DNA from 4 places in the Paenibacillus sp. BC26 genome. Region 4 is predicted to be linked to each of the others. Evidence: riboswitches for the same ligand, from Rfam matches in the RefSeq annotation. Region 4 holds a riboswitch; each other region holds the start of a gene.

Region 1 (7,825 bases), on a different contig from region 4:
TGGCCACGAATAGAACCAGCAACCCAAGCCCCACCAAGGCAGCAGCCCGGCCTCTATTCTGCTTACGATCAGCTCGAAGCCAATACCGCACCGCTTCAATGGCGGCAAAGAGCAGAAACAGCAGCAATACCGCACGCGACTGAGTAAGAAACAATCCGATACCTTGGACCGCGATAAGCGCAATATATCGTTTCCCTTTCCCTTGTAAATAAGCACGCCATCCCAGTCCCATTCCAGATAAGAGTATGATTGCCAGCACATTGGCATAGCCAAATGTCGACTCCAACCGTCCTTCTCGAAATAATCCAAACGCAAGTCCCCATACCGTTAGGAAAGCACCAAGCCAAGCCCATTGCCTCATAAGCGCATCTCGTTTGCCTATAGACAGTGAAGCAAACATCAAAGCTACTGGCAATAAGCTCGACATTCGCCCTGCTTCCAGGATCGCCCCTTCCAAATCGACCGCATAGATGCAGGATAGCCAATAGCAGCCAATGAGCAGCAGCAACCAACCATGAAGCATCGTCACCCGCAGCGGCACGGAACGCCAAATACAAAAAGCCAAACCAATAAAGAGCAGCGCATTTAACGACAAAAAGGGTACTTCAAAGAAGTACCCTGCGCAGAACGCACCTACCCAGAGGTAGGCCGTCAATAAGCCATATGGAAGTGAATCCGATTTGTTGGTTTCTTTCGTTAGTGTAGTCATAGTTACATGGTTCGACATGCAAACGATAATCTCCTACTACAGCCACTCATTCTTCCGTCTCTTACAGCACCTTCGACAAGAACGCCTTCGTCCGTTCCTGCTGCGGACGTTCGAAGATCTGCGCCGGCGTGCCCTGCTCGACGATGTAGCCTTGCTCCATGAAGATGACGCGGTCGCCTACTTCGCGGGCGAAACCCATCTCATGCGTGACGACGACCATCGTCATGCCTTCTTTCGCCAGCTGCTTCATGACGGCAAGCACCTCGCCGACCATCTCCGGGTCGAGCGCCGATGTCGGCTCGTCGAAGAGCATGATCTTCGGCTCCATCGCGAGTGCGCGCGCAATCGCGACGCGCTGGGATTGACCGCCGGAGAGCGAAGCCGGATATGCGTTTGCTTTGTCGGCCAAGCCTACCTTCTCGAGAAGCTCCATCGCCTTGGCGCGTGCTTTCTGAGCCGGCCATTTGCGAATTTGAACGGGGCCCAGCGTAATATTATCCAGCACCTTCAGATGCGGGAACAGATTGAACTGTTGAAACACCATGCCAACCTCGGTACGAATACTTGTAATGCTCGTATTCTTGTCCATAAGCGATTGGCCTTCGATTACAATGTTGCCGCCTGTCGGCTCTTCCAACAGGTTAAGGCAACGCAGAAACGTCGATTTGCCTGATCCGGAAGGGCCAATGACAACGACAACCTCTTGGCTGTTGATGTCGACATTAATATCTTTGAGCACGACGTTCGAGCCGAACGCCTTAGACAACCCGGTAACTTGAATGATTGGACTCATGTGCATTACACTTTCCTTTCCAATGCATTGAGCAGCTTGCTTAATGAGTAAGTAAGAATGAAGTAGATGAATGCGGCAGTCAGGTACGGCTCCCATACACGGATGTACTGCCCTTTCATGACGTTGCTCCAATACATAATCTCAGGCGCCGTAATAAGCGCAACCAGTGAGGAGTCCTTCACGAGGACGATAAATTCATTGCCGAAAGCCGGAATCATTCGTTTGATCGCCTGCGGAAGCACGATGAAACGCATCGTTTGCGCATGGGTCATCCCAAGCGACTTGGCCGCTTCTGTCTGACCTTTGTCGATGGACTGAATACCAGCCCTGTATATTTCAGCCGTGTAGGCTGCTGCGTTCAAGGATAAGGCGGTAATCGCGGCGATAATCGCATTCGTTTTACCGTAAACGAGCGGAATAAGACCGAAGTGCACGATATAAATCTGCACGAGCAACGGAGTTCCGCGGAAAAAGTTGATGTAAGACTGCATCGGCCACCGCAAGAACCAGCGACTCGACATTTTGCCGAAGCTAACGATCAAACCCAGAATTGAACCAAGCAGAATACCCGATAAAGAAATTAAGATTGTGTACATCGTCCCCTTCAATAGAAGCGGCGCGTAATCCCAAATAATATCAAATCTAAAATCCATCCTAATTCGCCCTTTCGTCTTCTCTACACCGATGATTAGCCTAAGCTACAGCGAATACGATTACCTTTACTGCTGACAAGAACAAAGGACATGCGCCAATAACGCATGCCCTTCGCGTCCCTATTACTTCGCGTTTAGCAGATTAGCCGTATTCGGCTCTTCGCCGAACCATTTTTTATACACTTCTGCATATTTGCCGTTTTCGATGATCGTTTTGATCGCCGGATCCAGCTTCGCTTTCAAATCGCTGCCTTTCGGATACAGAATGCCGTAATACTCCGGCGTAAAGTTTGTTGTATCCGAAATTTCAACGTATTTCTTGTCCGGGTTATTCTTGATGTAATCACGAACGATCGCGATATCGGCAACAACCGCATCTGCGCCGCCTTGATCAAGCTCAAGCAAAGCTACTGCATTGCTGTCGAACTTCTTCAAATCCGTGTTGCTGTTACCCATGATCTTCGTCATAAGCGTATCCGCTGTCGTACCGCTTTGAACCGCAACTTTCTTGTCTTTCAGGTCAAGGGCGCTCTTAATGTCGCTGCCTTCCTTCACCATGATCACGTTGATGGATTCAAAATACGGCATCGAGTAGTCGTACGTTTGTTTGCGGTCATCGGTAATCGAAATACTGGAGACACCCGCGTGATATTCCGTGCCTTGCTTCACGCCTTCCAGCATGCCGTCCCAGCCCGTGTTGTCCACTTCATACTTCACGCCGGCTTCAGCCATAACAGCCTCAAGGAACTCGATATCGAAGCCCGTGATTTTGTCTTTGTCCATATATTCCATTGGAGCATAAGCTGCATCTGTTGCAAATTTGTACGTTGTATCTTCACTGCTGTTGCCTGCTTCGCTGCCTGTGTTTGTGTTATTGTTGGTCTTCGCGCCACAACCAGAGAGAATTACTGCTGTCACTAATGTAAGAATAGCTATAATATACCACTTTTTCATTCTGCTTCCCCCTACCAGTTATCTTTAATACACTAAAGATTCTATCAAGAAAAGAGGGTGGTTTCAATTTAAATTTTTAAATTGTTAGGTAATCTCACATATTACCATATTAAATGGATATCCACGGTCATGAATAAATGTTTACCCAAACCCCTGAATCTATTCTTCTCCGATTTCGATGTTTGGATTAAAATCCGCTACAACAAGCACATCCATGTGCCTTCCTTCACGCAAAATGGTGTCGACCACGCATTTATTGCGCAGCTTGCTCCAGAAGCCCTGACCGGACTGACCGAGTACCATTTGCGTGCTTTTCAGCACATTCGCCTTTGCCAGCAAAGCGGCAGGGACATCATTACGCGAGACGTTGCGCTCGACCTCGAACGTTCCGCCTAGGCGCGCCGTCAGCTCCTGAAGCTCTTCAATCCGCTCCTCTTCGCCCGGCACCGCATCCGTTTGCACGTAATGAACATGCCAATCCGCTTTGAGCCGATGCGCAATCCGGAAGCCGCGGCGAATGAGCCGCTCCGCTTTCTTGTTCACCGTTACCGCAACGAAGATGGATTCATGACGGCGCCACGGGCCGCGCAGCGAGCCGTTGCGTTCCCACGATTCCAGACGTTCATCGACGTCGTCAGCGATCTCCCGCAGAGCAAGCTCGCGCAGCGCAATCAGATTACCTGTCTTGAAGAAGCCGCAGAGCGCGTCCTCAACGTCGCACATTTTATAGATATGACCTTCCCGCATCCGCTGCTGCAGTGTGTCAGGCGCCACATCGATCAACTCAACCTCATCGGCGAGGCGCAGCATCATGTCCGGAACCGTCTCCTTCACGGCCGTCCCCGTAATCTGCTCCACCGCATCCTTCAGGCTTTCCAGATGGTGGACGTTCATTGTCGCAATGACCGATATGCCGGCATTCAAAATCTCCTGCACGTCCTCGTACCGCCGCTTGTTCCGGCAGCTCGGCGCATTGGTGTGGGCCAGCTCATCGATGAGCACAACTTCGGGATTGCGCGCAATAATCGCGTCCACGTCCATCTCCGAGTAAACCTGGCCATCGCCGTCAATGGTCAGACGAGGCACCACTTCAAGACGGCCGGCCTGATCCTGCGTTTCCGCACGGTCATGCGTCTCCATAAGGCCAACCACCACATCGATTTCTTTGCGAAGCAAATCGTTGCCCTCGCGAAGCATCATATAAGACTTGCCCGCTCCCGGCGCCGCGCCGACATAAACCTTGAATTTACCGCGGCGAATCCGCTCGATCTTCTTCTCTACCTCTTGCGCACTCAGCCTCCGGTACGGCTCGGCGGTCATCTTCGGCGTCGCCCGTTTCGTTGGCAATACCCGCTCTCCCTCATGCTCGGCTCTGTCCGCCATGAAGAAAACGTCAATGTTGCGCATCTGTTTCAGCACGCTGCCCGCGATAGAGCCCTGGGCAATCTCCTGTGCGCGCGTCTGCTTGGAATGCCCCATAACGATGCGGGTCGCATTAATCAGCATCGCGTATTTAATGAGCGCGCGCGGGATTTGTCTTCTATTATTGACCAAAATCTCTCTAAAGCCGGCATCCACCTTCTCGGTCAGCTTCAGAATGGAACGTTTGAAATCTTCTCTTTCCTTCGTAGGCTCCTGGCTCGAATCCAGGAAGACGACAACCTCCAGGTCGCCGCTAAGACGCTTCGCAATTTGCTGCCCGCGCCGGATATAGATGGAACCGTTCCAGTGATACTGGGCCGCTACCAAGATGCGTTCCGTAGCGCCGGACGGCCCGATGAAGCCCTGCTCCTCGCGGTATTTCTCCAGAGACTCGTTCACGCCCTCGGCCATCAGCCGCAGGGCAATCTCTCTGAGCTTGCCAAGGTTCCCGCGCTTGAGCAGCCCGGGATCTTTAATATTGTTTAGACGCCCTTCATTCAGGCGTGACAGAATCGTTTCCGGCGAAGCATCGATTAACCGCACCTCGTCCGCCAATTCAAGCAGATCCGCTGACACCGTACATTCCGCTGTGATGCCTGTCAATTTCTGCGCAAGCTCGGTTACCCCTTCGAGTTCGTATACATTCACGGTTGTAATGATACTGATACCGTGACTCAGAAGAAACTGGATGTCCTCCAGACGCGTCGGAAATTTCGCTTCCGGACGATTCTCGTGCGCGAGTCCGTCAACGAGCAGCACCTCCGGATTCCGTTCCAGAATGGCATCCAAATTAAGATCCTTCTTCTCCACGTCCCCCTTATACCAATGAATGCTCGGGATCCGTTCCAAATCAGCAAGCTGCTCCACCGTTTCAGGCCGGCGCATCGTCGATACTGCGCAGATGACAACCTCAATGCCTTGCTGCTTAAGCGCTTGCCCTTCACGCAGCATATGATAGGTTTTACCTGAGCCGCTCACAGCACCAACATAAATTTTAAGACGGCCGCGATGAATTTTGGAGATGGATAAGAGCATTTCTTCAGGGGTTTTGCGGCGGTAACCAGCCATGACAACTTCGCCTTCCTTTCTACATCTTTAAACTTACATAATCTTCGCAAACTTATTCTTCTTTGTGTCCATCCTTACCTAATAAACAGCACAAAAAAGAAGCCTGCAGGGAATTGCCTCTTTAACACAGAGGAACGCCTCTCGCGGCTTCTAGGCACAAGTTATCATCAAAGTGTCTATTGCACGAACAATCGTTGCCTCTCTTATACGCTTTCGAGGTTAGCTGACGGATTCGGGCGTGAGAGTCGCCCTACTTAAAGCATCGACCAAACGGTCTGTTCTTCAAGATTCACCCCAGATGAGTGGTTCCCCCGATTTCTGTTCAGAAATTCAGCGCTATAGCAGAAGATTAAGCATGAATCGTATGTTACGCCTGCGCATGTCTTTTGTAAAGGAATGCCGCAAACGGTTTCGTTCTCATTTCCAGCCAACTGGCGCGAATATAACGCTTACAATGGAGTCGATCGCAAGCAGTCTCCCTCTACCTCACTAATTTGCCGTTTCTCGCAAATAAGGCGAAATAGAACGGACTGCCCGCTGCTTCCCGCTAGTTATAACCGAAGCCCATTTCAATTAACCGCAGCAGCAGCCCGATCAGGAAGCCGCAAACGGCGCCATTGACCCGAATCCATTGCAAGTCCTGCCCCACTTTGTCTTCAATTAACTCCACGAGCTGATCATTGTCGAGTCGATCGAGATTCTCCTTCACGAACGAGCCGATCTTCGTGTGATTGCGTTCAATGAGTCCGGCGATTTGCCCTTTCAGCCATTGCTCGGCATCCTGGACCAAACCTTGGTTCTCCTCCAAGCGATCGAGCAGGCTCTCCAGCATCGGCCAGACCTTGGCTGCAAAATCCTCCGAGTGAAGGAATGCGATGCCTTTCTCGCGCAGAGATTCGAACAACCGCGTCATCTCGCCATCCAGATCAAAGGAAGCGAGCAGCTCGTCGCGCAGCGCATCGAGCTGTCCGGTTTCGGCCAACCGCGAGATCAACATCTCCAGCCCTTGATGCAGATGCTTCATTATAACGGCGCGCCGGTCGGTGCCTTGTACCTTGAGCTCATGGATCTTCGTCAAAATAAAGGATTGCAGCATCGTACCCAGTCGATCCTCATCCAGATAACCGATGAACGCGTTGACCGCAAATTGCATCAGTCCGCCCAGATTGAGCCCTTTCACGAGCTGCATCGCCGCATTGCCCAGCTCGCGGCGCATCCCTTCCGTGCTCGCCCACTCTTCCGCGCGCTCCAGCAGCAGATCAAGCAAGCGCTCGTCTACGCCATTCTCCACCGCGTTTCGCAGGAAGCCGCGTAGCGCTGCTTCCAGATCGATTCGCTCCACCGCGGAGCGAATTTCCCCCGAGAGAACAGGGACGAGCTTCTCCAGCTCGATCGCGCGCAGCGCTCCCTCGAGCAGATGCGGTAGGCGCTCGCTGTGTACAGCCGAATGAGCCGCCTGCCGAAGGGCCGGCAGCAGCTGCTTCGCAAGCTCGATCTGCTGCAGCTTCTCGATCATGCTCTCTTTGGCCAGCAGCCGATCTTCCAGCACGCGCACGATGCCATCCGACATTTTCTTGCGATTGCGAGGTAACAGAGCCGTATGCGGAATCGGAATGCGCAGCGGATGGCGAAACAGCGCCGTCACCGCAAACCAATCCGCGAGCCCCCCGATGACGCCGGCCTCGAAGCCGACATGCAGCAAGCTGAGCCCCGCGCCGCCGAAAGGCAGCGTAGCTGCGAAACCCGTCGCCATGACACCCAGCGATATATTGGCAATATGTTTATTTTTTCTCAAATCGTTCGCCATGTTCTTCCTCCTACTAGTGCTTCTTTACACCATACCACTTCATACGAATCAGTTGCAAAAACAGTCGTGAATCCAACAAAAAAGAGACAAGACCCGAGGTCCGTCTCTTCCTCTGCCACAGCCGCTTGCGCTCGTCAGCTCTTCCAGCGCTCCAGCTTATGAATGCCGCGCGTGAAGAACCCTGTCGTAAACTTCGGAAAACCCATGTCGGCGAGCTTGCCCTTCACATGTGCCTTCATGCCTTCTGCCGTTAGATCAGGCAAAGTGAATTTGCCATCTGCGTAACAGTGGATGCAATACTTGAAGCTCTTCGCTCCGCCGGCTTCCGTGCCGTTTTTATCGCCTTTAGCTATAGGCATGCCGCAGCTTTGACAGTTCTTGTAGCTGACACTCACGTCAAACACTCCCCGAGGCTAATT
Region 2 (7,825 bases), on a different contig from region 4:
AGTACTGTGGTGCTATAATATAACTATTCCATATAAAGGAGAGCTTCCCGATGCAATGGTTCCATTCTTTATCTATCCGAAATAAGCTCCTTGTCGGCTGCTACACGATTGTAGCTACATTTTCCATCGCGCTGTTGCTTGGCCTTGCACTTACTGGCGGAAGTCTCATACTGGGATTAGTCATCATTGTACTTGCCGCAGCTGCCACATTCCCACTTGTCAGGGTTATTGAGACAGCGCTTACATCATCGATCGATGAAATGACCTCCATCGCATTCGGTATCGCGAAGGGCGATTTCACGCAGAAGGTGGATGTATCCTCGTCCGCTTCGCTCGGCGAACTTGGCCATTCCTTCAACAGCATGGTAGACAAGCTTCGCGACATTCTGAAAGAAACCTCGACCATTTCTAGAATCGTCAATGATACAAGCCGCAGCATTTTTGATAAGAATATCGATTTGAAGAAAGTGATGGAGCAAGTAGCCGCATCTGCCGGCGAGCTTGCCACCGGAGCGAATCAAATTTCCGAGGATGTCGGCGATATGGCGGACTCCATCCGCGAAATCGAGGACAAAGTATCCTCTTACGCGCACTCCACGAAAGTAATGAACGAACGCTCCGAACAGACGCTAAGTTTGGTTGAGCGCGGACGGCAAGCGGTTGAGAGCCAATCGACAGGGATGTCCCGCAACGTTGAAGCAACCTCTCAGGTATCCGAAGCTATTGAAGAGCTGGCGCGCAAAGCAGCCGGCATCTCCGCTATTACCCGCACCATCTCGGACCTGGCTGAGCAAACGAACCTGCTGTCGCTGAATGCTTCCATCGAGGCGGCGCGCGCCGGTGAGCATGGCCGCGGATTCGCAGTCGTTGCACAGGAAGTGCGCAAGCTTGCAGAGGAATCCACTTCCTCGACGAAGGAAGTATTCAACCTTGTTCGCAGCATCGACACCGGCGTAAAACAAGCCATCCAGAACATTAAAGTCAACGAAGAGGTTGTTCAGCTCCAAATGAAAATGCTTCAGGACTCTGAAGTGATCTTCTCAGAACTGGTTACAAGCGTTGAGTTTATTACCGAGCAGATTGCTCAGTTCTCCGGCGAAAGCGATCAAATGATGGAGAGCGCCCGTAAAATTTCAAGCGCCATCCAAAGCATCTCTGCCATTACGCAGCAATCCGCGGCAGGCACTGAGGAAGTATCGGCTTCGATGAACGATCAAATCGGCTCCGTGCAGGCCGTAGTTACGGAAACCGAGAAAATGCAGCAGACGGTTATGCAGCTGCAGCGTACGATGTCGATCTTCAAAATCTAATTCACTACATATGAAACCTAAAGAAGACCTCCCGCTCCAGCCATCTCTGGTTGAATCGGGAGGTCTTCTGTCGTAGCGGCAGATGATAATTTAGGATAGCCCTTGCGAGTAATCAAATCCGACCGCTTGCAGGAAAGCTCTTGCGAGCACCGCATGACCGGCTTGACTCGGATGAACGCGATCCCATGCAATCGTTGCCGGGTAGATATGCTCCATGACCCGGTTGAATGCAGCCTGCGTATCCACAAACAACGCATCATGCTTAGCTGCTATTTCTCGAACGATCGCGCCGTAACGATCCATCTGAGCTCTCATGGCATCGTTTGGATTCGGTTCAAGGTAGAACGGCGTCATCAATACGAGCCCTTTGAGCTTCGGTCTTGTTTGTATTACGAGTTCTTCTAAAGTCGCCGCATACTCTTCCGGGTACACATGCGACTCTATAATCAGAGGGGTATCGAATTGACGCCACACGTCATTGGTACCGATCATAATCGACAGCCAATCCGGCTTCTGGTCGAGCACATCCGTCTGCCAGCGCGCCTTCAAATCAAGCACTGTATTTCCGCTCGTCCCAACGTTGACAACGCGAATGCCGCGTTCCGGATAGGCTGCAGTCAGCAACGCATCCACTAGGCCTGCATACCCTTTGCCGATTGCATCGAACAGCCCTTCTCCTACAGGCCGCGCTCGGCCGCAATCTGTGATGGAATCCCCAATCATGACAAGCTTATCCTTCACCTCTAACAACATGAACGTACCCTCCCTATTCCGCTAAGAAAAACTGCATAATTTTATCATTCAAGCCCGGCAATCCTTCATGGCCGAAATCCGGAAAAATTTCAAGCCGCTTCTTCGAGCCGATCTTGTTATAGGCCGCAAACTGTGTGGATGGCGGGCAGATCGTATCCATTAAACCTACGCCCATCAATACTTCACCTTGAATTCGGTCAGCCAAATGCTGAATGTCTATGTAACCCAGCTTCGTGAAAATCTCATCCTCACGCTCATGCTGCGGATCGAAATGGCGGAAGTACGTACGCAGCTCATGGTAGGCGTCCTTGGCCAGGTCCATTTCCCATACGCGTCTGTAGTCGCTGAGGAATGGGAATACAGGCGCAAGCTTCGCTATTCTCGGCTCAAGCGCCGCACAGGCAATCGTCAAGGCGCCGCCTTGCGAGCCGCCCATGGCGTAGACTCGGCTCGGATCAACTTCCGGCATATGCAGCGCAATGCCTGCCAGCTGAGCCGTGTCGAGGAAGATATGGCGGAACAACAGCTGATCCGGCTCGTCATCAAGACCGCGGATGATGTGACCGTGATGGGTATTGCCTTTAACGCTGCCGGTGTCTTCGGACTTGCCGCCTTGACCGCGGCAATCCATTGCGAACACGGAATAGCCGAGGGATACATAAGCGAGACGCTCCGTCCAATCGCCGGAATGTCCGGTATAACCGTGAAATTGAACAACCGCGGGATGTGGCGCTGCCGCGTTCCGAGGACGCGCATATTGTGCATGAACACGCGCACCTTTGACGCCGGTGAAATAGAGATCGAAGCATTCCGCCTGCGGCGTTTGGAAAGCACTGGGAATAAGCTCGACTGCAGCATCTGTCTGGCGCATTTCCGTTAATGCGCGATCCCAGTATGCATCGAAATCAGCAGGTTTCGGATTGATTCCTGTATACGTTTTCAATTCATGAAGCGGCATATCAATGGCTGGCATGTTCTATCCCCTTTTCAACTTATTCCCTTACATGTTACGTGTTTGAGACTAACCGTGTAAAGAGGGATCTTTCATGCATGATCAAAGGATGGCAGGGCAAAATGAGATCGACCGAGTACGGCATGCTGCACAAGTACATTATCGCACGGAGCGGAGGGACTGGGAACATGTTCGGGATGCCTGTAACAAAGCGGGTGTTAGTGCTGCTGCTTGCCTGGACCGCATTATTAAGCTCCTCGTCGCATGCTGACGATGCCGGCTCCTCGCCTGCCGACTTGCCGCGAGTCGGCAGCGTCAGCGAAAGCGAGCCACAGCAAACAGCTGAACATCATGGAAACGCGATCGGGATCGGCGCCGGTGGTGTCGGTACCAAACACGCCGAACCTTCTTTCAACAGCGAACAGAAACGCAAGAAGAAACGCAGTGCCATGTCATGGGTAAAGCTGCAGCAGCAGTTTCCCGGTTCGTTCGTCGTCTGGGGCCCGCGAGGGTCGCGCAGAGTGGCGCTGACCTTCGATGATGTGCCTGATCCGCGCTATACGCCTCAGGTGCTGGAGATTCTTGCTCGCTATAAAGTAAGAGCCACTTTCTTCGTCGTCGGCAACCGTGCAGCCAAGCACCCCGCTCTTGTACGGCGCATGCGTAAGGAAGGCCATATTATCGGCAATCATTCGTATGATCATGCGGTGTTCTCGCGCATTTCCCGCTATGCTTTCGAGCAGCAAATTTGGCAAACCGATTGGATTCTGCGTCCTCTTGCCGGATACAGTCCGAAATTTATTCGACCACCCTACGGCGAGATTACCCCTCAGCAAGTGGATTGGCTGCGGCGCAGAGGTTACATCGTGGTTAATTGGGATGTAGATTCCGTCGACTGGAAGAGTCTCGACAGCAACAGCATTCTCATCAATATCAAAAGAACGCTGCAGCCCGGATCGATTATTTTGCAGCATGCCGGCGGCGGCGAAGGACAGGATTTATCAGGGACGGTCGCTGCGCTGCCAAGGCTTATCCGGATGCTCCACAGCAAAGGGTATCAGATCGTCACGCTGCCCGAGCTGCTAAATAAACCAGAAGCTCGCGGTACGCGGACGAGGTAAAAAAACGGCAGCCCCACTGGGCTGCCGTTTGCATCGCAATATGCTATTCCAGAACAAATACTTTCACGTATTGGAAGCCAAACATCTTGGCTTGCTCTTGCGATTGCGGTACGAAAATATCGATACGGTCGCCTTTGATGGCACCGCCCATGTCTGCTGCTATGGCCATCATGCCGCCAACCGGTAGTCCGCCATGGTCATAACCCGTTACATAGACCTTGCTGCCCAGCGGGATGACGTTCGGGTCAACTGCAATTGTTCCCAGCTTAAGCGGGTTACCGAAGTAGTCCACTGCGCCCCACGAGCCATTCTCCGAAGCAGCGGCTGTATAAGCACTTGCTTTAGCTTGAACAACTTCCGAATAGTTATAATTGCTGTTGCCGATTGTGATGATTTCTTCTTTCTTGTCCAAGGAGGTCATTTTCATCGACTTCCCTACTGCTGCTTTAGACGCAGCTTTTACAGCTTTCGGTGCCGCTTTCGCTTTCATTTTTGCTTTTGAAGCTGCCTTAGGTGCTGCCTTTGCTTTTGGTGCTGCTTTAGGTGCAGCTTTCGCTTTCGCGGCCTTCTCTTTCGGCGCCGCCTTAGCGGTTTCCGCCGTCTTCACAACTTTCGAAGCAGGAATCACGATGGTAAGCCCTGCATAAATGTTGTTCGGATCAATCATCGGATTAGCTTTCAGCATTTGCTGAAGGGAAATGCCAAACTGCTTGGAAAGCTCCCAGAACGTGTCGCCGTCTTTCGCGCTGTAGGTCGATGCTGCGCTTGCCGAGTGTGTAAGAACAGCAAAGCTCAGCGCCGCAATAATCGCGCTTTTCTTCCATACCTGTTTCATCAAGTTGTATTGCCTCCTTTTGATTTACGGATGTCATCCACGTCCAACAGGTGTGGATTTATTCCGTCATCGCGATGAAGGACACACAGCTTAACAGCGTGTCATAATCTTCCTTATCGCATGCGGCCTGCGAGGTTAGTTGTCGGATTCGGATTGAGGAGTTCAACCCTACGCTTCGTGAAATAAGCGATTCACCCCAGCGCCAATTGCGCGTTCAGCACTGCATTCCGATCAAGCGGAATGTCAGGCCGGAGGGCAGTTATGCCACTCCCTAAAAGATCCCCCGTACGTTACGTTTCGGCTCGCGTAATAGAATACCATATCCGGATTAGTGAATCCTACCGGTAAATACAGGAACAGCACTCGGAATTACCATGATTTATACATTTCGCGGAAGAAAGATGCTGACCGTGGTCCCTTTCCGAGGGGTGCTCGTAATATCCATTCGTCCATGGTGGCCTTCGATAATTCGATAGCAAATCATAAGACCAAGCCCCGTTCCGCTGTCTTTCGTAGTAAAGAACGGACCGCCCAGCTTAGGCAGCTGGTCATGCGGGATGCCGATCCCTTGGTCGATGATTTCGACGATCAGCTCGCTCTGCTGATGCAGCTTCATGTCAATCGTAATGACGCCTCCACTCGGCATGGCCTCGATCGCATTCTTAAGCACATTGACGAATACCTGCTTCAGCTGGTTCTCGTCGCAGAGCAGCTCCGCTGAAGTGGCATCCGCACGCGAGACGATCTGTACGTCGCGGAGAATCGCCTGCGTCTCAAGCAGCGTCAGTACGCTTTGAATGATTTTGACCAAGTCATGCTTACGGAACTGATTGGCCTGCGGCTTGGCAAGCGCCATAAATTCCTGCACGATCGAATTGATGCGGTCCAGTTCGACGAGCATAATATCGAAATATTCATGATACTGGTCGATCTTCGTCTTCAGAAACTTCGAGAAGCCGATCAGCGACGTAAGCGGATTGCGGATTTCGTGTGCGATGCCTGCGGCCATTTGACCGGCGACAGACAGCTTCTCCGACTGAATCAGCGCTTCCTCTTCCTTCTTCCGCTCACGCATATCACGGAATACGCTTTGCACGACCGTGCCTTTATTCAAGTAATTGCGAATGCGTGTACTGGATACCTCGACGTCGATGATTTCCCCGCCTTCCGCAATCAGCTTGCATTCCAGAAACTCGTTGGGCTCATCCGTCTGCATAATTGCCTTCACACGATCTGCGGATCGCTCCCTGTAATCGGGGTGTATGTAACGGAAGCTCATATGACCCGTGGAGAAGTCGCTTTCCGAAATATTCAACAGTTTAAGACCTGCCTGATTGGCGAACAGAATATCGTTCCCGTCATGTACAAAAATCGGCTCCGGCAAATATTTGATCAATCGTTGGTAATTGTGCATATCAGACCTGGCATCGACATCGTCCATTCCGTCCACACCATGATTCCCTTTACCCAGCTTCCTCTTCACATTCAAAGCAAGCGACTTGTTATAATATACGGCTTTCCGCCTCATGTCTCATACCCTCCGGGTGATGAAGTGTTCATAAGGATTTCGCCTCTAATTCTGACAAACCCTGCACAGTGAGAAAGTTTTAATGTTCCTTCATCCCGCGAATCAGCGTTTGAATGCCTTGCTTGAAAATCGGCATTGTGCGCTTAAGCAGCCCCTCTGTCGGCTCTGAATGGTTGCTGTAAGTGCCGATAAAGCCTTGCAGGTAATAAAACAAGATTCGGCCGTTGTTTAAGGCTGCCTCTTGTGTCAGTCCCTCTGACCCCTCAGTGACCGCACTATGTAACACCTTCATAATGTGGGCGAACAGTCTGTTGCGGATGACGTTGACTTCAAGCTCCGGCTGAGGATCATCGACGCGTACCGAAGCGGACATAAACAGGACTGTCTGCAGACTGCCGCTCGTCAGGCTGAAGAGAACATATTCGCTGCATACGGCGAGCAATTTATCCAAGGCGGCCGTGTCCGGTTTCGTAATTTCGTCCAGCAGCTTCTGTTCGAGCGTGAGCAGCGACGGAATCGCAATCTGCTGAAGCAGCTCTTCTTTATTTTTGAAATATAAATAAATGGCGGTATGCGAGCAGCCTGCTGCTTTGGCAATTTCGCGCATCGTTACTGCAGAATACCCCTTCTCCGCAAACAAAGCTGCTGCTGCCGCACGAATCGCGGCTTTCATCTCTTCCGTTAATTGCTGCCTTCTTGTGGTCATAGGAGGGACACCTCATGTTTGTTTAGTTTGGTAACCGTTGGTCACAGAATAACCGATGGTTATTGCAACGTCAACGTTAACGCAAAAAAGAGCGGCCGATGGTCGGCCGCTCTTAGCTATTCATATTGGATTAGGACGTAAATTCTTGTACCCACTCGCCGTTGTAATAAGCAACGCCGATTTTGTTAAAGTTCTTGCTGAGGATGTTCGCTTTATGACCCGGGCTGTTCATCCATGCCTGCATTACTTCTGCCGGCGTACGCTGACCCTTCGCGATGTTCTCACCTGCATACGAGTAAGAAACGCCATAAGCACGCATCATATCAAACGGCGAACCGTAAGTTGGCGAATTATGATCAAAGTAATTGTTCGTATACATATCCTTTGCCTTGTCCAAAGCGACTTTCGTCAAGAGCGTATCGGATTTCAACGTGCCCAGACCTGCATTGGCGCGTTCTTTGTTAACGAGTGTAACGACTTGAGCGGCAAACGTGCTCTTATCTGTCGTGCTAGTACCTGTGTTGGTGTTTGACGATCCGCTGTTCGACGATCCGCCGTTCGAGGAACCTGTCGTAACCGGAACCTTGATTGTCATGCCCGCCCAAATGATATTCGGGTTC
Region 3 (7,825 bases), on a different contig from region 4:
GCAGGTTGATTTTTGCCGGCGCTTTCTCATAAATCTTCATATGTAGGCTCACCCGTCCGTTATCGTTAAACTTCACATATTATAACAAAAGGTCATAAGAAAAGCTAAGATGCTTTGAGCAGTCTGCGGGTCTGCTCAACACCTTAGCTTCGAATAACCCTTTAGTGTGGTTGATAGTGGGACGCTTGAGGCTGCGCGGCCTGCATGGCTTGATGCATATAAGCCGGAACCGTGCCGGATGCCTGCTGCCGCTGTGGCGCATAATTGGGCTGAGCTTGAGGCTGCATGAACGGGCTGTGGGCAGGCTGCGGCCTATACGTCGATTGCGATGACTGATAGGTTTGCTGCTGGTACGGTGACTGGGATTGCGCTTGCTGCGCGGCATACTGTTTTGCTGCGGCTTGCTCGGCGATTTGAATCGCGCGTTTCACCATATTCCCGGCATCCTTTGCTTTAATGCCTCCCCAGCCTTCCTTCTGTACAGTATCATAGAAGCCCAAGTCCTTCGCCAGCTCTTTCTTCAGCTCTTCGCTCATCGTACCGCGGCGTCTGCGTGACATAAACACTCTCCTCCTTTGAAACGGGTAGTACCGTTAGTATGGTTGTTTTTGTCGTTCTCATACGGGGGGGAGGGTAAGGCCCGTCCGGGCGCAAAAAAAAGTGCAGATCCTGCCTACGCTGCTCTCGCCGCGCCTGCAAACCTGCACATGTTCGTATCTTATTTATCTCATTGTATATACGTAATGCGCACTTGACCATCATCGCTGTCCACCGTAACTTCAACGGACTCCGTTAATATATCGGCGTAGCTGTAAGAGACGCGCTTAAATGCATGCTGCTCCTGGTCGAGCCTGACAATAAATACAGAAGGGTAGATTTCTTCTAACACACCGGTCCGTTCAATCGTCTTTCGACGACCACCGTTAGCACGAAGACGGATTTTGGAGCCGACATGGGTTTCCAAACTGCGTTTGATTTCCAATAGCGCATTTTTTGCCATTGTGCACTACCACCTCTTTCCTTGTCCATTATAACCAAAAGGAGGTGGTTTGTCAAAAAATTATAATTATAACAGTGGAGTCACTTTGGTGTCAATATAAAAAAGGGTACTTTTTTCTCCGGTACGTATATTTTAGCCCGAAGCAGCCATATTATACAGTTGGCTTTACGCCGGTCAGCGTTTTCGGTTTAGGCAGACCCACCCGGAACTTCCCTAACGTCTCAATGCCCCCTACTCCATCTATTCCGCTTATTGTGCCATGAATGACATCCGATAAGTTGATCGTTTCGCGAATGGAGGTATAGCTGGCTTTTATGGCGACGTACACGGGATCCAAGGCATGGATGAGTACCCGGCCCGGAGAACTGGCGAAGTTCGATCCATTTTGCAGCAGCGCTTCGTAATGCGATTGGCATGCGCCCGCTACGACGATTAAGCTGTCTTTGCTTTTCTCATACTGACGCGCGATCCGCACCGCATTGACGAAATTTTGCGAGTTTTTGTAGCTGGCCAGGTTATGCAAATCGTCCTGGTTGCGCGTCTTCAGCACGCCGTCATGGCCGGTGATCACGACAATATCCGGTTTGATTTGCGGAAGCAGCCGATACACCACGTCCGCCATTTGGGATTCATGCACATATACCCCGTGCGCAGGAACGCGCATTTGCGTATACAGCTGCATGCTTTTTCTCATATAGTTGCTGTCCCCGTCCAAATGAAGTACTTTTCCGGGCACCTCGAAGTACGGCTGGGATTGGCTTTGCGCGCGCTGCAGTTCACGTTCAATTATCTGCTGCTCGCGTTGTTCCTGCATCCTTAGCGTGGACTCACTGGCCTTAATGCGTGCCTGCCTCGCAGCGCCGGAGGATTCCGGATCACTCATTACGGACAAATCGACAATTGGCGCGTCTGCAAGCAGACGATAGTCGGTGCCCTTCAGGATGGCTGTCTGTTCTAGAATTGTCGCAACACGAAAAAGGACGTCCCCGCCATAGGATTTGCGGACGACCAGGTCCCCTTGCTTCATGGGCAAATCACCTCTTCGTCTATCCTATGGGGAGACGCCCCTGATGGTGCGCTCACTTTTATTTTTTCGTTAGCTGCTGCGTAAGTCCGCTGCCAGCAGTGCGCGGCTTAAAGAGGCAAATTCCTCCAGCGATAAGGTTTCCCCGCGCCGGGATGGATCGATGCCGATGCCTTCAAGCAGCGGTCCGAGCTTCTCTCGATTCACTTTGCCTACATAAGCGGTTAAATTGTTGGCAATGGTTTTGCGGCGCTGCGCGAAACAAGCCTGCACCGTTTGGAAGAAATGCGCTTCGTCCTCGACCTCAACAGCCGGCTTGTCCCTCAGCGACAGCTTAATAACCGCGGAATCGACATTCGGCTGCGGGATGAATACCGTATGCGGAACGATGCAAACAAGCTCAGGCACGCAATAGTACTGCACGGCCACGCTAAGGCTGCCGTACTCCTTGCCGCCGGGCTTAGCTGCCATCCGCTGTGCGACTTCCTTCTGGATCATGACGACGATGTGCTCAAGCGGCAGCTTCTCTTCCAGCAGCTTCATCAGAATCGGTGTCGTCACGTAATAAGGCAGGTTCGCCACGACGCTGACGCCCGAAAGCCCGGCAAACTGCTCCCTCAGCAGCTCAGCGAGGTCGAGCTTCAGCACGTCGCCATGCACAACGTGCACATTCGGCGTATCCGCCAATACATCCGTCAGAATCGGAATCAGCCGATTGTCGATCTCCACTGCGGCTACGCGCCCTGCAGCGTGTGCCAGCTTCTGCGTTAATGCGCCGATACCCGGTCCGATCTCCAGCGCGCCTTTCGTCTCATCCAGCTCAGCGGCACTGACGATGTTGCGTAAAATATTTTGATCGATCAGAAAGTTCTGACCGAGGCTCTTCTTAAATGTGAAACCATATCTCGCGATGATGTCTTTCGTCCGCTTCGGTGAAGCAACATCGACACCCGCTTTAATTCCCTCTGTCATCACTGATCCCCTTCGCTCGCCTGCTCCATCGTGGTTAGAGCCCGCATAAATTCCTCACGCGTGATTCGAAACATCGAACAGCGTTTATAGAACTGCTTACCATTCGCATAACCGATGCCGAGCAAATTGCCCATCTTCAGCCGTCTGTCCGAAGCTTGCGGATGTACGAGCAAGCCTGCTTGCATTAAATCATCCATCGTGACCTCGGCAAGGCCTGCAGTGTCTGACGTCGCTTCGGTACGCAAATTAGCGAGTGCTCGCTTGATCGCTTCCGGCGATGCGTTCTCGACACCGATATCTCCCTTGTAGAGCGCCTCCTCCTGAGGGAGAAAAGCATGCTTGCAGCCTGGTACACGCTGCGCCACGATTTTGCGGATTCGCTCGCCTGCATGATCAGGGTCGGTGAAAATAATAACGCCTCTGCGCTCCTGAGCCAGCATGACGCGGCGGATAACCGCTTCGCCAATCGCCGAACCGCCGGTCTCGATGGTTTCCGCCTCTACGGCACGCTTGATGGCAACCGTATCGTCTTTACCTTCTACTACAATGATTTCTTTAATCATGGGACTCCATTCCTTCCCTTCCGTACAACATGCAAAAAGAAGAGGCATCGCCTCTTCTTATGATGGCATATTTACGCGCGAAATACGATACGCATGTTCAACCCGCGGAAATACGTCTACAGTGCTTCCGGTTTCTTCGGACCCAGCACGTATACAGTATAGCCCCGCTTCCGCCCAAATTTATCGGCATACGACTCGCTGTCAAAATAAACATCAATCTTGTTGCCTTTGACTGCGCTGCCCGTATCCTCAGCTCGGCGGAAACCGATTCCTTCGATATACACCCACCAGCCGATCGGAATAACTTTCGGGTCGACCGCAATGGTACGGCCTTCCTGAACACGTGCTCCCGATGCGGTTATGCCGTACTGTGGATGGTTCTTGCCTTTACCCGTCGAAGCTAAGCCGGCTGAATAAGCCGTAAGAGTTACGTTCTTTATTACTTTCTTTGCACTGAAAGTAACGCCCCGTTTCGTCATGGTCGAGACGCTCGGCGAATTCGCCCGCAGCATCGTTACCTTCGGTTCAGGCTTCTTCGTCCCGATCGAAACAATCTGATCGACAGAAGGTGACTTGGTCAGCTTCTCGACCAGTGTCTGCGAGACTAGGACACCGTCTTCGAAAGTCTTTTCATAACGTTTAACGACAGTGCCTTGTTTACCCGTTTGGACAAGCTGTTCTTTCCCTTGCGCTAGCTTGGGATCATCCTTCTTCACAATGGAGAAAGGAACGGGGTGGGTACTCTCCGAGATCTTCGTATCAATCCGAGTAATTGAAATAATCATATTCGGTTTAAGTGACGAAGATAACGAAGGTACTACCTTATCTTGACTGCGTATCGATATATGAGCCTGATCGATCGCCGCCTGTACGGTTCTTTCTGTCGTGTACAACGTTCTTGCTTTGCCGTCAGCTTTTACAATAAGAGGCACCGCTTGATTAATAACGATACGGTCACCGTCTTTAATACCGCCATCCAGCGGCATCGACACTTTATCATAAGTGCCAATTGCAATAGCTTGTTCATCCAGTAGGCGTTGAAGGACCCATTGCTTCGTAGAGACAATGGTTTCTCGTCCATTCACTACTACGGACACGCGCTTGTCAGCCGTTCCGTACAACAACACCAGAAACATGAAAGTCATAGCGATTGAGATCATGGCGCTTAGTACAATTAAACGCATGTTCTCATGCTTCCATCGCAATGCGAAAGACATGCTGGATGATCGTTTCCCATGGGTGTCCTTAAGCTGGAGTGCTCCCATTTCTTCGGTCCTCCTTACATAGCCCCGCCGCCTTTGTTACGCATGATTACATAGACGCGACTATAGAGATTTTCTTTCCAAATTCAGCCCCGGACCACTTCCATAATACAGCTTTTGTCGTCAGTTTATGCTTCTTTCAAACAAAAAGAAGCCCGACGACAGAGGATCTGTTTCGTGGCTTCCCATTAGACAATGGTAGCATGGAGTTGCATTCACGAGGTTGATCTCTCTTATTGACGCTTACGAGGTTAGCTGTCGGATTCGGGCGTGAGAGTCGCCCTATTCGCTAATGGCACGATATAACAATAGCTGCGCCGGTCGCAAAATTCACCCCAAGAAGAATTTCATGTCTATCACTGTCTGCCTTTGTACCAAACCGTGTCGCCCTTTAGTCGACGAACACGTTTTTAAGGGGAAGAAACGAACGAGCTGTTTCTTCTTGATACAAACAGTTTCAACAATTGGTTCCCCCGCTCTCCGAACTCCGGAGATTAAGCGTTTTATTGGAAAAGGAATACAAGTTTTGTTGCTCTGAAATGAATCATACCGTCTACCGCGCCACATTGTAAAGAACTGATTAATGACGATTTTAACGAATTTCAAGGAAAAATAGGCGAAAAGTAAGCAATTTCTTCAATCAAAATCAGTTTTATCACGAGAATAGTCCCAAATCCTTGCTTTCAAACCCGTTTTCATCAGATTCCAAAACATTTCATTGCATTTTCCGTGGTTATTTTGCCGACTTCCTCTACACTTTTACCCGTTATCTCCGAGATTGTGTTTGCTACAAGACGGACGAATGAAGACTCATTTCGTTTCCCGCGATGGGGATGAGGAGCCAAATAAGGAGCATCCGTTTCGATCAAAATTCGGTCCAGAGGCACTTGTGAAAGCACTTCCTTTGGCACCCTTGCATTGGTGAATGTAAGCGGTCCACCGAACGAAATATAGAAGTTCATATCGAGACATTGTTTCGCCGTTTCCCAGCTGCCGGAGAAGCAGTGCATGACGCCGCCAACGTCCTTGGCATCCTCTTCTCGGAGCAATCGAACGACATCCTCGTGAGCATCGCGGTTATGAATGACGATTGGCATCCGTTTCTGCTTGGCTAATTGGATTTGTTCGCGGAATACACGCTGCTGAACATCCTTAGGGGAGGTGTCCCAGTGGTAATCAAGACCAATTTCGCCGATCGCCACGACCTTTGGATGATCACACAGGGATGCAATCCAGTCTAGATCTTCGGGACGCATATCAATGCTGTCAACCGGATGCCAGCCAACGGCGGCGTAAATAAAGGAATACTGCTCGGCAAGCGCCATCGTGGTTGGAATTGTTTCACGGTTGAAACCGATATTGATGAGCTTATGTACGCCGGCAGCCTGCGCTCTTTCGATAACTTCTGCTCGGTCTTCGTCGAATTTATGCGAGTCTAAATGCGTATGCGTGTCGATTAACATGGTGCTTTAAGAACCCCTTTCTACATTAAAGCAAATAATTCGCGGAGTTTCGCAGGCAGCCTGTGGGCTGATTCGCGCAGCGGTTCCTCCGGGTAATAGAGGTGGTACTTACCTTGATGGATACCCGTTATAGATCGGATGATATCCGAGCGGCTTGAAATTTCCGACAATCGTTCATCACTGCTCAGCAGCAGAATCGGAGGTTTTTCCTCCTTGCCCGCAGCAGATGTTGAACCGGGACGATAAACATCGTAGGGCATGTCGTAAGGAAAGTCAATTTCCAGGTGATAGTCCGGATGAAGGCCGATTTCTTGCAGCTGTTCACGAATTTCTTGCCACAGCTTCTCATCGGGATGATCCATCGTCACATATTTGTACAGCTTGCGATTGAGAAACCGGCGGCATAGATCCGATAACACGGAATCAGGTTCATGGGCCCATTGCGCGAAAGCTGTTTGAACAAGAGCTTCATCTAAATTCAAATACCCTTCAATGTCCATTGTGCCCTCAAGCAGCATCTGTATCGGCTTCATGAGGGTTTGAAAGTGGTAATCACTTCCGAAGAGCTCCTTTGCCCTTCGAAAGATTTGCCTCAATATAATTTCCGAGCTTCTCGTGACCGGGTGAAAATAAACCTGCCAGTACATCTGATAGCGAGACATGAGATAATCCTCAACCGCGTGCATGCCGCTTTCCTTTACCACGATCCTGCCTTGATGAGGCCGCAGCACTCGCAATATCCGCTCCAGATCGAAGGTACCGTAATTCACCCCCGTAAAATACGCATCTCTAAGCAAATAATCCATGCGGTCGGCATCCATTTGACTGGAGACCAGACTAACTACAATAGGCTGATGATAGGTTTTGCAAATAACGGCGGCAATGCGCTCCGGATAGCTCGGATCAAATTCACGCAAGACTGCATTAATTTCCGTATTCCCAAGCAAAATGCGGCAGGTCCATTCTTCATGGTGGCTGTCGAACACATCTTCGATGGAATGGGAGAAAGGCCCATGTCCAATGTCATGGAGCAAAGCCGCGCATAGCGCAACGAGCTTCTCTTCCTTAGGCCAGTCGGTATAACCGCCGCGCTCAAACTGGGATATGATTTTGCGAGTAATTTCGTAAACGCCAAGGGAATGTGAGAACCGACTGTGTTCTGCTCCATGAAAGGTCAAATAGGATGTGCCGAGCTGGCGTATTCGACGGAGCCTTTGAAACTCCCGCGTATTAATGAGCTGCCAGATCAGTTGATCCTGGACGTAAATGTACTTATGTACAGGGTCCTTAAATACTTTCTCTTCCGCGAGTTTATCCTCTCGATGAGCAGCACTCATGTCGAATCACGCTCCTTAAAGTTCAATCATTCGACACAATTGTCGAACTAATGTCGAATAATGTCGCAATATCATTTCCAACCGCACTGCGTTTGCAGTACTATATATATGTAGAACAAATGCCTATTTACAACGGTAATCGGGGATAACTGGTCACAATTACCGCTAAAACCAGGTTGACTATTATGGGAAACGTTGGTATTA
Region 4 (7,825 bases):
GATTCATCATGAGACTTAATTCTGAACGGGAAGCAGCTTCTTCTGACCGATATTGACCCTGATTTTATTGACGCGTGGCAGACCGGCAAGCTGATTGATAAAGACGTCTTTATTGTAATCGATGACAAAACGGGCATGTTTCTGATCAAGTCTTCCTTCATCTTGTGGATCAAAAAACAAGGTGTTCCCGGTTTCAGTCGAGGTGGTATCACCAAGCACGGCGTTAATGGTGATGCCTTCCTTGGCAAAGAATCCGCCGTGAATCCAGAAGAGGGAGCCTACGCCATAGAGCTCAGCTGTTTGGTCGGTGTAGAAGAAGCCATCCAATGTATGAATGCTGGATTGTTTATAGCCATCGCCTAGCGGTTGGAAGGCGGTGACCCGATAGATGTCAATGGGACCATTGGCGATCATGACCAGCTCTCTCTTCTTGTCATTCACGACCATCCCGCGAATCTGAGCATCCATGATTTCATTGAGCTCATCATGCTGTAAGGAGAAAATAGTGGAATCCATTTCAAGATCGCCGATTAACGTTACTTTGCCCTTAACGAGAATGTTGGCTCGAATGGGGATAACGCTATTGGGGCCATCATTCTGGATGGTCAAATCACCATTTACGATAAGCCAATCATGAGTACCTTTTGAAGTGTAACGTATTTGATGGAGATCAGCTCCGACTGTTAGGTCTCCTTCTACAAATACAGCACCTGATAGGTTGCTGAACTGCGTATTCAGAGTGGTCATAGCACGATCATAATCTGCTTTAGCTTCATTATAGGAATCTTGCTCTTCGCTCGTAGCACCACTGTCAGGCAATGTAGGAGCCGTAGGAATGGTAATGGGGCTGATGGATTGTAATTCACTTAAGAACCCCTTCAGATGGGTCATTAGTGCATCCCCGGAATCCAGAGGCGTGTAGGCACTCCATAAGGCTTCTCTCAATTCTGGATCAGCACCTGTGCCCAGTGCATCATAAGCTTTATCGACGAAAGATTGCGCCACGTCGATAGATAGGAACTTCTTCTTTTCCGTTAGCTCCACTTTGGAGTCCAGGTCATGGAATTGAGGATCTCCCAGATTCTCAAGCGGCTGATAGGTTCCCTGTGGATCGATGCGATATTTAATTTTGCTTTGCGATTGGATTTGAATTTTACCATTCCCCAGGTCATCGCCGTCCGGCACATAGATGCCGTCCAATGCCGAGCGATCTTCAACCGGGTCGACATAAAGAAACTGTGTATTGGCGTTAAGCGGGTTGTTCAAGTAGGTATAGTTCGCGACATTTTGGATGAGCAGCTCATCGCCGGCATAGATGTTGCCTTTGAAGGAAGGTGCACCGTTGATGACAACATCACCCTCAGAGCCAAATGCATATTTCAGAAAATCCGGGAAGGTATCCAGCGTCATATCCTGTACCAGATCTCGCTTGACGCCATTCACTTCCGCTTCGGCTGTTACACGAATGGTGGTTAAGAAGTCTTCCGTGCTGGATTGAGTGGCAGTGCTTTGATTTTGACAATATAACCGTTGTTTTAAAGGGTTGACCGTACCGAGAATGCAGATGTTTTTGATACGATATTCCGGCTTCTTGGCTTCATCGAGCTCGGAGATTCCATCCTCATATCCGGTGAAGTTTTCCACGAATTCCTCTACATTCTGGGTTAATAGGGATGGACTGATCGATTGATTATCGAAGCGCGCCATAATGTGTGCCATCGCTTCACTAAGCGCCTTATCCGCAAGATGCACGGTTTGCAAATTATCCTCCGACTTCTGTGTCCGTGCCGCTCCGCCGATCGTAGCGCCAAGGACAGCTACACCGACGAGAGTAAAGAGCAGCATCATAAACACAACAAGTAAAAAGGCAGAGCCCTTTTCTTCACGTAACATCAGTCAGCTGCCTCCTCTTAAAATCCGAATCTGCTTTCTAATTTGAGATCGAAATTTCGGTCTCCATATTCCTGGCGCAGCTTAAGGTTAATTTCAATCATCCCGCTGCTGCAGCCCGTTTGGCCACTTACGCATTTTAATGTAATGGATGATGACTCATTATCTGTTGGAGTGCTTTTCGGCACAATCTCCGAATCGATGACGACTTCACGATTACCGATAAACAGAGCGCTCTTATTCGAGGTGTTAGGTTTAATGCTGATGACTTCACGCAGAGGGTCATCGCCCGTCTCTATAGGATCTTCAGAAGAAATCTCCGGCAGCGTCAGCGTAATCGACTGGCTGAGGCTGGCATCGGATTGCGAAATCCGGCTCGGTCCAACCCGGTACAATTCGGTTATGATGGAGGACATGATCAGATCGCCTTCGTCTCGAAGGGAGTTCTCGACGCGAACCTTGTTGTATGTATTCATGCCAAACGTAATGGAAGAGTAAATGACACCCAGAACGACGGACAGTAAAGTCAGCGAGGCAATCAGCTCCACTAGCGTGTAGCCTCCTTCTGCATCCTTACCGGTCAGGCGCTTTCTCAAGCTGTTAACGAATCGATTCATCGGTTATGTATCCCTCCACTTCCGAACGCTCCCGTTTGCTCGGACCGTTATCGCTACTGTGAGGCTCTGCCTCTTCAACTTCAACCTTGATAGGAAGTAGATATTTATCAATTCTTCCGCCATCGGGAGATGCTGTTCTTGTATCGAGCGAGTCGTAGAGGTTCTCTTGGAAGCTGATCGTGACATGATAGAGGATATCGTTGATTTTGGGATTCAAAATATAGACGAGCGTCTGCGGATCCCCTACGAGATCCTTATAATTCGTACAAGAACCGCTGGCTTCGGCACAGCCGCTTGAACTAATTACATTACGATCCTCACCAATGCCAAGCGGTTGTCCAACCTTGAAAAATTTGGCCATCTCATCAAAATCCGATTGTTTCTGCATATAAAACAGTGTATTTCGTGCCAGATTAACCATTACGGTCTTATTCTGGTTGCCCTTGGCGTAGGAGAGCGCATGGACAAAAAATCCTGTCATCGCGAGTCCGGCGACGGAAAGGATAATGAGGCAGGTCAAGATTTCAACTAATGTAAAGCCACTCTCTCCAGATGGCTGCTGCTGCTCGGTTACTTTCATAAGCATCACAGTTCCCTTCGTTATTCGCACATTTGCAGTATCTATTCGACACAGAACGTCGCAATTCCTCCTAGTTCTAAAGTCTCAGCGCGATAAAAATAAACCGTTCCCACTTAAGCGTAAACTTAAGAGAAACAGCGTTTTATTGATAGGACTAATTACTTAGTCATCGAGCGGGCGGCGGCCAATCAGTCAACGAGCGGAGCTACCGAAATAGCCTCGTACATGGGGCGTCGCTGCAGATGAGTTTGGTAGAGTGTAATAGCATCCGCTGACCACTGGAGCGGGGTGCCGGAAGGAGCAGTCTGAACCTTGAAGCCGCCAAGCTGTGAAAGCTCGAAGGATTCCACGCCGGCGTAGTTCCGTGCAAGCGTGAGATGGGGGTTGTACGAGCGGCTCTCGGGCATAAGTCCCAGAGGCTTCAGCTTCTGAGCTACATTTTGTTGCAGCTTATGCAATTGCTCGACATCGCCATGGACGCCGGACCATAGGACGGAGGGGCGAATCGGGCGCCCGAAGACGCCGAGAGAGTCAACCCTCAGCTCGAAGGCGGGAACAGCAGCAGCAGCTTCGCGAAGTGCTGTTGATATCGCAGGAATAAGCGCGCTCGGCGTATCGCCCAGAAATTGCAGCGTAATGTGATAATCGTCCATATGTGCCCATTTGCGAAAGGGAAGCTCTGACTTGATGTCCTCGCACAGAATAGATAAAGACTGCTTTATGGTATCCGGAACGGAGACGGCGGCGAACAAGCGGACCGTTTCTGCCGAAGTGATGGCTGGCGTATTCATAGATTCCTATCCACCTCTCTAGTGCTAACGATCTTCGATGATATAGCCTTGCCCCAATTCGAGCTCCATAAACCCGGCCATGCGGCGCGTCTGATAGAGGATCGACTCGTTGCTGCCCGTAAGAATGTAATTGCGCCGATCGGACGCACTTTCGGCTGGCAACGCAAAAGCTTGCACAGACTGAAACACTTCCAGCAGCGTCGTATAGATGGCGTTGATATGAGCATCATTTTCACGTTTACCCATCAGATTGATGAGGATTGCGCCGTTCTCATCCAGCTTGGAAACCACAAGCTCGAAGAAGCCCTTTGAAGTCAAATGCCGCGGCGTTCCTTTATCGGAGAAGGCATCGAGCACGATAAAATCATACGTATGCTCATCCTCACATGAGAGCAGCTCGCGCCCATCGCCAACCACCACATTATCGTCGCTATAGCCAAAATATTGCCTGCTTAACGCCACGACCTGCTCGTCCAGCTCCGCAACCTTAAACCGCTTCCCCGGGCAATTCCCCGCGATCGTTCCGATACCATGTCCGATGATAAACACACGCTGAAACGCTGAATTGCTGCTGTCCATGAGGTGAATCATAGCCTGGGGATATTCAAACAAGATCCGCCCGGGTTGATCTAAATCCATAGCCCCTTGCATGGCATTGTTCGAGAACTGGAGGACACGGAATCGACCGCGCTCTCCGCCATACTCACTCGTATCGTAAACGGTAATTTCATGCTGTCCGCTGCTTTCCCGGTGCAAAATCTGCACGATGATTCAATCTCCTTCGCCTCAGTAAACCTACTAAGTCATTATGAAATCCAGCGTATCGCATCTCTGGGCCGGATTCAATGCCGAACGAAACTTTGGAAGCAATTCTAAGATAATCCATCCAAAATGAATGAGCCACCTAAATGTAAGCGCAACAATCAGCGCAATCCGCCCGAATTGGCAAAAATAGAACGATATTCCGCGTTTGCAGGAATGATCATATGGGAATAAGATTTGTCTCAACAACTGAAGAAACCTTTGACCAAACGCTGAATCCTCGAAAGGGGAGCGGGGGAACCAACCTGAAGCCGTCTCATGAATAGAGCGGCTTCTCGGGGTGAATCCACAAACAGGCGCTGCTTGTTCAGGTAGGGCACTCTCAAGCCCGAATCCGACAGCTAACCTCGTAAGCGTATGAGAGAGAACCCCCTTCAATCGAGCTTGCAACAGCTTGTTTCTTTACGCTGTGATGAGGCCCGGGAGTAGAGTTTCTCTGCTCCCGGGCCTCTTTGTGTTGTCTACCTTCTACTAACAATCAGGAGAGTGAGTATGGTGAAAGATTGCAAGATTAAAGCGATTGAGTTGTTTCAATTTGATGGGGAGCTCACCGATGAAAGGCTGCCCGGACATAGTGAAGACTGTATTTGCGGTTTGCTCGCCATTACCACGAATGACGGCGGAAGTGGATTCATTGAATTTCAGATGCACGGCTGTAACCTGAGGGGGGACATTGTGCAGTGGACGGCCATCTACCAGCGAATTAAGGGTCTGACACTTGAGGAGAGTTTGGAATATATCCACCGGAAGCAGGAAGCATGGGGAACGGAACGCACGCATTTGATGGAATCGGCATTAACGAGCCTGGCCGAGCAGCTGGATTACTCAGCGAAAGGCATATCCAACCCTAATTGCGCATTATGGAATCGCGCGTATTTATTCGACCATTCGCAGGCCTATGTATCCTTCTAAACGGCGATAACGGCAATTTTTATACTTTTTTTACACCCTAGCCCCGTTATCTTTACCCCGTTTTTACAGCAACCCGTATTAAGATTTCACTATACCGATGAGGGGGAAGCCAAGTATAGATTAATCCCTAATGGGGAAAATATTCTCAATTCACTGGTGCAGTTACAGGGAGGTAGTAAAGAGAAATGATGAATGATTTTGGAATGGTAGTATTGTTTGTTGCTGCATTTTCTATATTTTGGGGATTTCTTAAGTTTTGTGAGAAAGCCTAGGGAGGTAACGCTATGATTATCGTCGGTATTATTGCAGCTGTTCTAATTTTGTACCTTGGATTTGTATTAGTAAAACCTGAAAAATTCTAAATGGTAAGGGCGGAGGATTCATAACATGAGTATGGGATTCATACAGGTTGCCATAACGCTTATCATCATTGGCTTATTGGTTAAGCCGGTAGGCAGTTATTTAGTTAAAGTCTTTCAACGAGAAAAAACGGGGCTCGACCGTGTGTTCGGTCCCTTTGAACGCATGCTGTATCGGTTGATGGGCGTACGCGAAGATGAAGCAATGGGATGGAAACAGTATATAGCGGCCGTCCTGCTTACCAACTTCGTCATGATGATTCTACTGTATCTGGTCCTGCGGGTTCAAAGTTTCCTGCCGCTCAATCCGGATGGGATCGGCAATATGCCGGCAGCGCAGGCTTTTAATACAGCCGTATCGTTTATTACGAATACAAACTGGCAGTCGTACTCAGGTGAGAATGGACTCTCATACTTGTCTCAATTGCTTGCGATCACCTTTCCGATGTTCACGTCGGCGGCAACCGGCTTTGCAATAGCGATTGCGTTCATTCGCGGACTCATCGGTCGTCAGGATAATCTGGGTAACTTCTATGTGGATATCGTACGCGGAATTACGCGTGTATTCCTGCCGCTCAGCTTCTTGGTTGCATTGTTCTACGTATTCCAAGGCATTCCGCAAACGTTCCAAGGTGCAGTAGATGCGACCACGATTGAAGGGGCTCAGCAGACGATTACCAGAGGCCTTGTTGCAACACTGGAATCCATCAAAAATCTCGGTACGAACGGCGGAGGATGGTTCGGTACGAATGCGGCGCATCCGTTCGAGAATCCAACACCGCTTACGAATATGGTGCAAATCATTAGCATGATGCTGCTTCCTACAGCGCTTGTCTATGCTTTCGGTTTGATGATTAAGAACAAGAAGCAGGGCTGGGCCGTTTTTGGTGCGATGGGGCTCATCTTCTTGGTTATGCTGACTGTCGTATTTGTATCCGAGTATAGAGGCGTTCCGGCTCTTGATGCGGCCGGCCTTCACGGAAATATGGAGGGCAAGGAAGTAAGGTTCGGCATCTCTGAATCCGCCTTGTTTACGGCAGTGACGACAGCGGCAACAACAGGAGCCGTAAACAACATGCATGAATCGTTAACACCGATGGGCGGTTTTGTAGCGATCGCCGAAATGATGCTGAATAACGTATTCGGCGGTAAAGGCGTCGGGCTGCTCAATGGGTTATTGTATCTCATATTATCGGTATTTATTTGCGGTCTGATGGTTGGACGCACGCCGGAATTCCTCGGTAAGAAAATTGAAGGAAAAGAAGTGAAGCTTGCTGCAATTGCGCTGCTCATTCATCCTTTAATTATTCTGGCACCGACCGCGCTTGCTCTTGCAACGCCGGCGGCTACCGCGTCCATAGCGAACGCAGGTACGCACGGATTATCCGAAGTGCTTTATGCCTTTACGTCCGGCGCAGCGAACAATGGTTCCGCCTTTGGCGGTCTTACCGCGAATACCGATTTCTATAATGTAGGTATTGGTCTGGTTATGTTGTTTGGCCGCTATATTTCCATCATTGCCATGCTCGCGATTGCCGGCTCTCTTGCAATGAAACGCGTCGTACCGGTAACCACCGGAACGCTGCGCACGAATACGCCATTGTTCACGGGTATTCTGATCATGATCATTCTCGTGATCGGAGCGCTGACGTTCTTCCCTTCACTTGCACTGGGACCAATCGCTGAACATCTGGCCATGCCGCAATAAACTTAAGGAGAGATTACGATGGCTGCTGCACGCAGAAAAACGATAACGAAAGAAATTGCATCGCAGGCGATATTAGATGCCTTTAAAAAACTCAATCCGGCGGTCATGATCAAGAACCCGGTTATGTTTATCGTTGAAGTAGGTAC

The links. A riboswitch is a leader RNA that binds a small molecule or an ion and turns the genes downstream of it on or off. The one in region 4 is predicted to bind cyclic di-AMP.
Region 1: it holds a riboswitch for cyclic di-AMP, as region 4 does, so the genes downstream of both, BM412_RS25260 (histidine kinase) here and BM412_RS31620 (hypothetical protein) in region 4, are expected to answer to the same signal.
Region 2: it holds a riboswitch for cyclic di-AMP, as region 4 does, so the genes downstream of both, BM412_RS17695 (3D domain-containing protein) here and BM412_RS31620 (hypothetical protein) in region 4, are expected to answer to the same signal.
Region 3: it holds a riboswitch for cyclic di-AMP, as region 4 does, so the genes downstream of both, BM412_RS30720 (3D domain-containing protein) here and BM412_RS31620 (hypothetical protein) in region 4, are expected to answer to the same signal.

The regions. Positions count from the first base shown of each region.
Region 1 is NZ_FPAD01000004.1:381,266-389,090, forward strand. It holds gene BM412_RS25240 (O-antigen ligase family protein) at 1-727, opposite strand, end outside; gene BM412_RS25245 (amino acid ABC transporter ATP-binding protein) at 771-1,493, opposite strand; gene BM412_RS25250 (amino acid ABC transporter permease) at 1,508-2,155, opposite strand; gene BM412_RS25255 (basic amino acid ABC transporter substrate-binding protein) at 2,279-3,109, opposite strand; gene BM412_RS25260 (histidine kinase) at 3,269-5,599, opposite strand; cyclic di-AMP (ydaO/yuaA leader) riboswitch at 5,793-5,945, opposite strand; gene BM412_RS25265 (DUF445 domain-containing protein) at 6,147-7,406, opposite strand; gene BM412_RS25270 (zinc ribbon domain-containing protein) at 7,541-7,801, opposite strand.
Region 2 is NZ_FPAD01000002.1:279,791-287,615, forward strand. It holds gene BM412_RS17675 (methyl-accepting chemotaxis protein) at 51-1,310, shown strand; gene BM412_RS17680 (SGNH/GDSL hydrolase family protein) at 1,401-2,063, opposite strand; gene BM412_RS17685 (alpha/beta fold hydrolase) at 2,077-3,036, opposite strand; gene BM412_RS17690 (polysaccharide deacetylase family protein) at 3,114-4,136, shown strand; gene BM412_RS17695 (3D domain-containing protein) at 4,180-4,971, opposite strand; cyclic di-AMP (ydaO/yuaA leader) riboswitch at 5,080-5,284, opposite strand; gene BM412_RS17700 (ATP-binding protein) at 5,351-6,499, opposite strand; gene BM412_RS17705 (TetR/AcrR family transcriptional regulator) at 6,579-7,205, opposite strand; gene BM412_RS17710 (CAP domain-containing protein) at 7,336-7,825, opposite strand, start outside.
Region 3 is NZ_FPAD01000008.1:58,727-66,551, forward strand. It holds gene ispE (4-(cytidine 5'-diphospho)-2-C-methyl-D-erythritol kinase) at 1-40, opposite strand, end outside; partial or broken gene BM412_RS30695 (small, acid-soluble spore protein, alpha/beta type) at 387-560, opposite strand; gene veg (biofilm formation stimulator Veg) at 728-1,000, opposite strand; gene yabG (sporulation peptidase YabG) at 1,152-2,027, opposite strand; gene rsmA (16S rRNA (adenine(1518)-N(6)/adenine(1519)-N(6))-dimethyltransferase RsmA) at 2,097-2,996, opposite strand; gene rnmV (ribonuclease M5) at 2,996-3,559, opposite strand; gene BM412_RS30720 (3D domain-containing protein) at 3,676-4,824, opposite strand; cyclic di-AMP (ydaO/yuaA leader) riboswitch at 5,047-5,332, opposite strand; gene BM412_RS30725 (TatD family hydrolase) at 5,520-6,284, opposite strand; gene BM412_RS30730 (HD domain-containing protein) at 6,305-7,621, opposite strand.
Region 4 is NZ_FPAD01000011.1:32,298-40,122, reverse strand. It holds gene BM412_RS31645 (hypothetical protein) at 16-1,893, opposite strand; gene BM412_RS31640 (PulJ/GspJ family protein) at 1,911-2,507, opposite strand; gene BM412_RS31635 (prepilin-type N-terminal cleavage/methylation domain-containing protein) at 2,491-3,087, opposite strand; gene thpR (RNA 2',3'-cyclic phosphodiesterase) at 3,276-3,878, opposite strand; gene BM412_RS31625 (spermidine synthase) at 3,903-4,643, opposite strand; cyclic di-AMP (ydaO/yuaA leader) riboswitch at 4,901-5,071, shown strand; gene BM412_RS31620 (hypothetical protein) at 5,196-5,612, shown strand; gene BM412_RS32965 (potassium-transporting ATPase subunit F) at 5,897-5,974, shown strand; gene kdpA (potassium-transporting ATPase subunit KdpA) at 6,006-7,679, shown strand; gene kdpB (potassium-transporting ATPase subunit KdpB) at 7,698-7,825, shown strand, end outside.